DNA from 2 places in the Paenarthrobacter sp. AT5 genome. Region 1 is predicted to be linked to the other one. Evidence: predicted binding sites of a transcription regulator. Region 1 holds the regulator's gene; the other holds the start of a gene.
The links. Region 1 encodes HrcA, which represses chaperone genes, less so after heat shock. Its sites were predicted from a motif close to TTNGCACTCGNNNNNNNCGAGTGCNAA; they were not measured.

Region 1 (4,179 bases):
GGCGTGCTTGTTTCGCTGCTGCAGTCACCACGGACTGCCACTTCGCGTGCGCTTTCGCGGCGCGATCGCCCTTCCACCGCACAATGGAGCGCTCCGCCTGCCAGGGGATCACAGCATCAATGCCGAGCTCGGTAGCCGTTTCGATGGCGAGTTCGTCGCGGTCTCCTTTGGCAAGCGCCTGCACGAGCACCAACCGGACAGCGGGACGTTCCTCAAAGGCTACTTCTTCCGCAACCACGGACAGCGAGCCTTGCCCTGCCTCGGAGACCCTACCCGTCAGCCTGGCACCTTCACCGTCGGAAATATCCACCGGTTCGCCCGCGGACAGACGCTTCACTGTCACGGCGTGCCGCGCCTCCGGGCCCTCCAGGACAAAGACGGAACCAGACACCAATCCGCCAAGGCTGCCGGCGGGGGCGAAGAATACGGGGTTGCTCACCGCTACAGGTTACCGAGCTTGTCCCGCAGCTTGGCGAACATCCCGCCGCTGGCAACGAGCTTCCCGTCCGTGAACTGTTCTCCGCGGAGTTTGGCGAGTTGACGGAGCAGGTCTTCCTGGGCGGCGTCCAGCTTGGTTGGCGTCTCCACGTGCAGGTGCACTTTGAGGTCGCCGCGGCCGTAACCGCGAAGATGCGTCACGCCGAGCCCGCGCAGGGTGATGATCTCGCCGGACTGCGTACCGGCCTTCACATCGATCTCCTGCGGACCGTCGAAGGTCTCCAGGGTCAACTCCGTGCCTAGTGCGGCTGCAGTCATGGGAACACTTAGCGTGGCGTGGAGATCGTCCCCTTCGCGGATATAGGTGGAATCGCTGTTGACGCGGATCTCCACGTACAGGTCGCCTGCCGGACCACCGGCGGGGCCTGCCTCGCCCTGGCCGGACAGCTGGATACGGGTCCCCGTGGCCACACCGGCGGGCACTTTGATGGTGAGGGACCGGCGGCTGCGGATCCTGCCCTGGCCGCTGCACTCGTTGCAGGGATCCTTGATGATGGTGCCGAATCCTTCACAGGATCCGCAGGGCGCGGTGGTCATGACCTGACCCAGAATGGAGCGCACAGCGCGCTGGACCTGGCCACTGCCGCCACAAATGTCACAGCGTTCCGGGTGGGTACCCGGACGGCAGCAGCTGCCGTCACAGGTGGGGCACACAACAGCGGTGTCCACTTCGAGCTTCTTGTTGACGCCGAACACGGCGTCCTTGAGATCAATGCGCACGCTGATGAGGGCGTCCTGGCCACGGCGCACGCGGGACGCGGGCCCTCCGTGACCCCCGCCCCCGCCAAAGAAGGTGTCGAAAATGTCCTGGAAGGCAAAGCCTTGCCCGGAATAGCCGCCGCCGAAGCCGTTGTCCGTTCCGTTTTCATTGCCCGTGGCGTCGTACACCCTGCGTTTTTGCGGGTCTGACAGGACTTCGTAAGCGTGGGTCACGGCCTTGAAGCGTTCGGCGACATCCTCCCCCGGATTTACATCCGGGTGGAGCTTGCGCGCCAACTTGCGGTACGCCTTTTTGATCTCTTCCCCGGTGGCTTCCGGCGAGACTCCCAAAACGTCATAGTGGCTGCTCAAAGTCGGTATCTCTTCCTTGTTGTACTGCGGTCTTTGGTGACGGCCGGTTTCAGCCGCCGAGAATTCGGGAAAGGTAGCGCGCTACGGCGCGGACTGCCGCCATGGTGGTGGGGTAGTCCATACGGGTGGGACCGAGGACTCCAACCTTGGCGCCGGAACCGTAACCGGTAGCCACCACGGAGGCCTCGGCCAACCCGTCGTAGGGATTTTCCCGGCCGATGCCCACTGTCACGCCGCGCGGATCATCCCCCATGTCCGACAACAACCGGAGCATGACAACTTGTTCCTCAAGGGCCTCCAGCACCGGCCCTATGCTCAGGGGGAAGTCCACGTTGGAACGGGCGAGGTTGGCCGTGCCGGCCATCAGGATCCGCTCTTCCTTACTGGTATCGCTGAGGGCCTGGAGTCCGTTGGCCAGCATCTGGGCCAGTCCCCGCAGCTCCGGCGGGCACAGCGCCACCACGGACGGCAAGACCTGCGGAAGGAGGTCCATCTGCGTGCCGGCGATGCTGCCCAGGAACCGTGAACGCAGCGCCATGAGGGCCTCGTTGGCAACGTCGGCACCGGCATCGATGACCTTCTGCCCAACGCTTCCAGTGTCGGCAATCAGCACCACGAGCACTTGCTTTGGCCCGAGGAGGACGAACTCAACATGGCGCACCACGGCGCGCTTGGAGTGCGGATACTGCACGACGGCTACCTGGTTGGTCAGCTGCGACAGGAGCCTCACGGTCCGCTCAAGGATGTCGTCCATATCATCCGGCCCCTCAAGCAGGGAGTGGATGGCACGACGCTCAGCGGCCGACAAGGGCTTTACCTGGGAGATCCGGTCGACGAACAGGCGGTAGCCCTTGTCCGTCGGAATACGGCCGGCGCTGGTGTGTGGCGCTGCGATCAGCCCCTCTTCTTCAAGCACCGCCATGTCGTTGCGGATGGTCGCACTGGATACGCCCAGGTGGTGGCGTTCTACCAGGGCCTTGGAACCAACAGGCTCCCGCGAATGTACGTAGTCCTCAACAATGGCACGCAGCACTTCGAGTTTGCGTGGCTCACTCATTCCAACACCTCCTGACAGACCATCCGGCCCATGCACTGATGCACGAGGGACCTTCAGCTGACCCTTTTGCTTAGCACTCGACATGCCCAAGTGCTAACAAGTCTAGTATGAGCCACCGCGTTGCTAGCATTGAAACCGCCCGCGCAGACATCCATGGCAGGCCTGGCGGCGACTGCGGCCCGGCAGCCGTCCAAGCCCGAAGAGGTAGGTCATTCCTTGGCTTATGACACCTGGGGTCCACAGGACCTGACCGCTCCTGCCCAACAGCGGCTCCCGGAGGTACCCGTGCAGCGCGGGATGGTGCTGGAGGATGCCCAATCCGGTTGGGTGGGTGCGGTCACCCGCGTGGAAAAGTCCGGCGGGATGCACATCGTGGCCCTCGAAGACCGGCGCGGAAAAACCAAGTCCTTCCAGCTGGGCTTCGGCTTCCTGCTGGAAGGTCAGCCCATCCGGCTCCTGCCTCCCGCGCCCAAGGCGCCCGCCACTGCAGCCTCCCCCACCCGGACAGCTTCGGGTTCCGTGCGCGTCAGTGGCCAACGGGCCCAGGTGGCCAAAGCGAGCCGCATCTGGGTGGAGGGCAAGCACGATGCGGAACTCGTGGAAAAAGTATGGGGTGACGACCTCCGCGTGGAGGGCATCGTCGTCGAGCCCCTGCACGGGGTGGATGACCTCAAAGCCGCGATAGCAGCCTTCAACCCCGGCCCGGGGCGCAAACTGGGAATCCTCGTGGACCACCTCGTAGCCGGCTCCAAGGAATCGCGGATCGCCGCCGAAGCGATGACCTTGCCGGGCGCTGCCCGTAACGTCCTGATCGTGGGACACCCCTACGTGGATGTCTGGCAGGCGATCCGGCCCAAGGTCCTTGGCATCGCCCAATGGCCCGATGTTCCCCGCGGTACGGACTGGAAGACGGGGATCCTGCGCGCTTTTGGCTGGCCGCACGAGACTGCGGAGGACATCGGAATCGGCTGGCAGCGCCTTTTGGGCGCGGTCCGCACCTACGCCGACCTTGAAGCCTCCCTCCTGGGCCGCGTCGAGGAAGTCATCGACTTCCTCACCGCGCCCTGACTCCAGCGCCCGGGCGTCCGACGGCGGCGGGCGGCGGGTTGGTCCCGGAACAGCCCCGGACCCTATATTCTGGGACAGCAACACCGCAGCATTTTTTATAGCAAAGGGAACCAACGTGTCAGAGAACGCCCCAGAAGAACCGGGCAGGGCCGCAGGTCAGCCCCAGTACCATGGCGCGCCTGCAAACGCACTCCCTCTCACAGCCAGCGAGGACCGCCAGTGGGCAACCCTGGCGCACTTCGGTGGAATCCTCGGGTGCCTGCCCTCGCTGCTGATTTACTTGATTTTCCGCGACAGGGGTCCCTTTACAGCGCAGGAATCCAAGGAAGCGCTCAACTTCACGCTGCCGCCCACCATTGCAGCGGCCGTAGCGAACATCCTCGTACTGCTACCGGTTGTAGGGAACATCTTTGCCGTCATCGCCACGGCAATCTGGGTGGCACTCACGTGCTTCTCCGTCTCCGCCGGCATCCGCGTGAACCACG
Region 2 (4,179 bases), 710 kb from region 1:
TGTTGAATCCGTCGCAGCCGAGGTGAACCGGGTAGTTGACCTGGTCTTCGAACACGCCCGCCTGCGGCCCCGCACCTCGTTGGCTGTTGTGACGGCCAGCCTTCGCCACGCGGCCCGGATCGGTGAGGCCATCAGGTTGCAGTTGCCCAACCACCCGCTGCTTCAGACCTTCTTCGGGGCCGGTCCGGAGTCCTTCCGGGTGGTTGACCTGGAGCGGGCGCAGGGCCTTGTGCGGGATCACGTGATCTTCTCGCTCGGCTATGGCCGCACGCCGCACGGCCGGGCACTGCACTCCTTCGGTCCGTTGTCCACTGAGGGTGGGCGGAACCGCTTCGCGTTGGCCATGACCCGGGCCAGGCGCTCGATGCACGTCCTGAGCTGCTTCCGCCCGGAGGACCTGGACCTGGACCGGCTTTCGCATGGTGCGGTTGATTTCTACGAACTGCTGGACCGCGAGCTTTCGGGTAACAGCAATCTGGGTACACCCGCTTCCCGCGCGGTGGCCAGCGAACAGGCCCTGGGTGAAGATCCGCTGGTTGCCGACCTCGGTGAGAGATTGCGGGCGAGGGGAGCCCGGGTTTGGCATCTCTACGATGGCGTCCTGGATATTGCCGCAGCCGCCGATCCCGTGCACACCATCGGCAGGGAAGGCGCGGAGATTCCTACCCCCGTGGCCATTGAGTCGGATGGTACGGAACGGTACCGCCGGATGAGCGTCCGTGAGCGCAGCAGGCTCCGCCCGCAGTTGCTTGAGCGGATGGGATGGCGCTACATGTCCTTGTGGACCATCGAGGTTTTCACCGATCCCTCCTCCTGTGCCGATCGGATCGGCTCCTACTTGGGGCTCGAAAACCACGTTCCTCAGCCGGCGACTGCGCCCCACCATGGTTTCCTGGACATGGATGTAGAACAATTGGACTTGCGTGATTTCCAGCCCTCCTACGTTCGCTCATCACCGGCAGCTCCGGTGGGCGTTGCGTCAGGGGCAGGAACCGGTGACGGGAAAGAAGCGACCGTGAACCCGGCTGAACCCGGCGCTAAGAGCCAGGATGTGGCCAAAGCCAAGGGCAGCGACGAATCCGGAAGCGGCGAGTCCGGAAGCAAGGGGAGTACCGACGGGATGGCCCAGGCAACGGACGATGATGAAGGCAACGCAGACGCTGCCGGCATGACGGAAAGCACGGAAAAGGAAGAACCGGAAGTGGATAGTGAGGCACCCGAGGACGCCAAGGGAAAGCGTGCTGCGGCTAAGCCCGCTGCTGAAGGCGTCCTGCCGAATAAGGCGGCCGAAGATGATCCGCGCCGATGGGGTGACGAACCCGGCTATGACCATGACCAGTGGCTGAAGGAGCAGAAGCCCCCGCACTGGGGCTGACGCTCATTCTGCAGTGTCCGGTGGGCCGGATTGGGGTCCATGCACCAACATAAAGAAAAGCTTGCCGTGCGTTGAAGCGCCGGCAAGCTTTTCTGCTTGCTGGGGGTCTGCGGCTACCACTACCAACCCGTCCGCTTCGGATGTGCCCGGCCATTGGCCGGGGGCATCGCCTTGGGCTGAGGTCCACAGCACAGGAACGGCCCCTGCCAGCACGTCATGGCGTGGGGAAGATGCGGATGCCTCGCTGGCCGAGAGGATGACCGAGATGAGCTGCCCGGGCGAGAGTAAGCGAATTGATGCCGGGTCGGCCATTCGGAGCGGGACGGCGGCCGACCCCGGCGGTGCACCGGTGAGCAATCCCGGACCCAGGAAGCTGGTCTCGGTGGGGATTTGGCCTTTGGCCAGTGGTGCAGCGAGTTGGCGGCCTTGAAGACGTGCAGGGTCCTCGATGGCTCCGGGGAAGGAAGCGCTTCGGGGTATGCCAGCGGTGATGAAGTCTGCTTCAGAGACGCTGGCGCCGACCGGGAGGTCCCTGGCCGAAACCACTATGCTGACCTGTTGCTCGGGAACTGGAGTAAGTTGCTGGACGGCGATTCCGGTGGCCAGGCAGAGCAGCAGGGCCACTGTCAGGCGCCGATGCCTGGCTCCGAAGGAAGCGGCGGTGGCTGTCCAGTGCTGCCCGTGACCGCTTGGGTCTGTTGTACGGGTGGTGCCCTGATGGCGCCGGGTCCCGAAGGGCGTTTGCCTGGTGCGGAAGCGCGGTGCGGAGGGTGGCTTGAGTGGCATATGGCCACGCTAGCCAAGGGGTCCGGCCGCAGGGGAGCGGCCGGAAGCCCTATGTGGATAAAGCGATCAGCTGGCGGCGGCAGCAGGCGCAGGAGTCGCAGCGGGTGCCGGGGTCGCGGGAGCCGAAGGAGCGGCCGAAACCGTGCTTCCCTTGGAATCGCGGGAATCCGTGCGGTAGAACCCTGAGCCCTTGAAAACGACGCCGACGCTGTTGAACTTCTTGCGAAGCGCACCCTTGCACTCCGGGCACTCCGTCAGGGAACTGTCCGAAAAGGATTGCACGAGGTCAAAGGCATGGTTGCAGTCTTTGCAGGCGTATGCGTAAGTGGGCACTGAATTCCTCCTTCAGAACAAAGTTCAGGTCCGGCGGCGGCGCGGGGAGGACAACCTCCCTTAGCAGTCGCAGGGCCTGAGAGCCAATTCTATCATCCCGTGGATTCCGCCGGTCGACCGGTCGTTATCTGTGCGGGATACCACGGCATATAACTACCGGCCGAGCCGGACAATTCCCGAGGGCGTCAGAACTTCCGTAACCGGCTGGTCAAAAGCCTCGGCGGGAATAGCACCGGACGGCAACACGTCGTCGTCGTACGTCACCGCTATGGTGCGCGGCCGCTGCGCCGAATCCTTGAGGCCCTGGAGGAAACGGTCATAGTATCCGCCGCCCTGGCCGATCCTGTTGCCATCGCCGTCAACGGCAGTCGCGGGCATGAAGATGCCTGCCGCATCCGCTCCTGCCACCGCACTGGTAAGCCTCTCGCCCTCGGGCTCATCGATGGGGGCGTATGTGGACCTCACGAAGGTGGTTTCCGGCGTCCATTCCACCCAGCTCATCGTGCGCCCGGGCTCGCAGACGGGCAACAGGATCCTGTGCCCCTCTTGATGCAGCGCCTCAATCAATGGCAGGGTGGGCGGCTCGAAGGCCACGCCCAAGTAGACGGTAAAGGTGGCCGGGGACCCGCCTGAGACGTCCTTCGCCCAACTCACCCCGTGCCGTGCCAGCGCCTCTCCGGCCGCGGCAATTTGTTCCGGCGTGCGGTTTCGCCGCTGCAGCCGTCGGGCGCTGCGGATTTCTTCCTTGGATTCCATGTCCGTCCGTTTCGTCGAAGTGGTCCGGGGGGGCAGCGCTGCCCTTGCCGGACGTGAACGTCAACAGATTGTGCACACCCGCACGGCGGGGGTTTACCTTTTGACGTGATCCTTCCGTTAGATTAGTCCGGTGACTCACCATAACAATGCTGTCCGTAAGGCCGTCATCCCCGCAGCGGGTCTCGGTACCAGGTTCCTTCCTGCCACGAAGGCAATGCCGAAGGAAATGCTGCCCGTAGTTGACAAGCCCGCCATCCAGTATGTGGTCGAAGAAGCAGTCAAGGTCGGCTTGCACGACGTCCTCATGATCACCGGCCGCAGCAAGCGTGCCCTGGAGGATCACTTCGACCGTGTGCCGGCGCTTGAAGCCACGCTTGCGGAGAAGGGGGACACCACCAAGCTGGAGGCGATCCAGTCCGCCACCAACCTCGGGGACATCCACTACGTCCGCCAAGGCGATCCCAACGGTTTGGGCCATGCTGTGCTCCGTGCAAAGCAGCATGTGGGGCACGAGCCCTTTGCCGTGCTCCTCGGTGACGACCTCATCGATCCCAAGGACGACCTCCTGAGCGAAATGATCGCCGTGCAGCAGAAGACCGGCGGCTCTGTAGTTGCCCTGATCGAGGTGGAGCCCTCCAAGATCAGCGCCTACGGTTGTGCCGACGTCGAGGAAAACGACGAAGACGGCTACGTACGCATCAAGCAGCTTGTTGAGAAGCCGTCCCCGGAAGAAGCACCCTCCAACCTGGCCGTCATTGGCCGGTACGTCCTGCACCCGGCAGTGTTCGATGTCCTGGAAAACACCGCTCCCGGTCGCGGCGGCGAGATCCAGTTGACCGACGCCCTTGAGGTACTGGCCCGTGGAGAAGGCGAAGGATCCGGCGTCTATGGCGTGGTCTTCCGCGGCCGCCGTTATGACACCGGGGACA

Region 2: a site for HrcA is predicted at 2,555-2,581, ahead of RI444_RS15570 (FmdB family zinc ribbon protein). Genes of this name have one in related genera too.

The regions. Positions count from the first base shown of each region.
Region 1 is NZ_CP136441.1:2,654,634-2,658,812, forward strand. It holds gene RI444_RS12195 (16S rRNA (uracil(1498)-N(3))-methyltransferase) at 1-439, opposite strand, end outside; gene dnaJ (molecular chaperone DnaJ) at 442-1,569, opposite strand; gene hrcA (heat-inducible transcriptional repressor HrcA) at 1,619-2,626, opposite strand; gene RI444_RS12210 (DUF3097 domain-containing protein) at 2,843-3,694, shown strand; gene RI444_RS12215 (DUF4870 domain-containing protein) at 3,810-4,179, shown strand, end outside.
Region 2 is NZ_CP136441.1:3,362,184-3,366,362, reverse strand. It holds gene RI444_RS15580 (DUF4011 domain-containing protein) at 1-1,375, shown strand, start outside; gene RI444_RS15575 (RcpC/CpaB family pilus assembly protein) at 1,379-2,161, opposite strand; gene RI444_RS15570 (FmdB family zinc ribbon protein) at 2,228-2,494, opposite strand; gene RI444_RS15565 (5-formyltetrahydrofolate cyclo-ligase) at 2,648-3,250, opposite strand; gene galU (UTP--glucose-1-phosphate uridylyltransferase GalU) at 3,381-4,179, shown strand, end outside.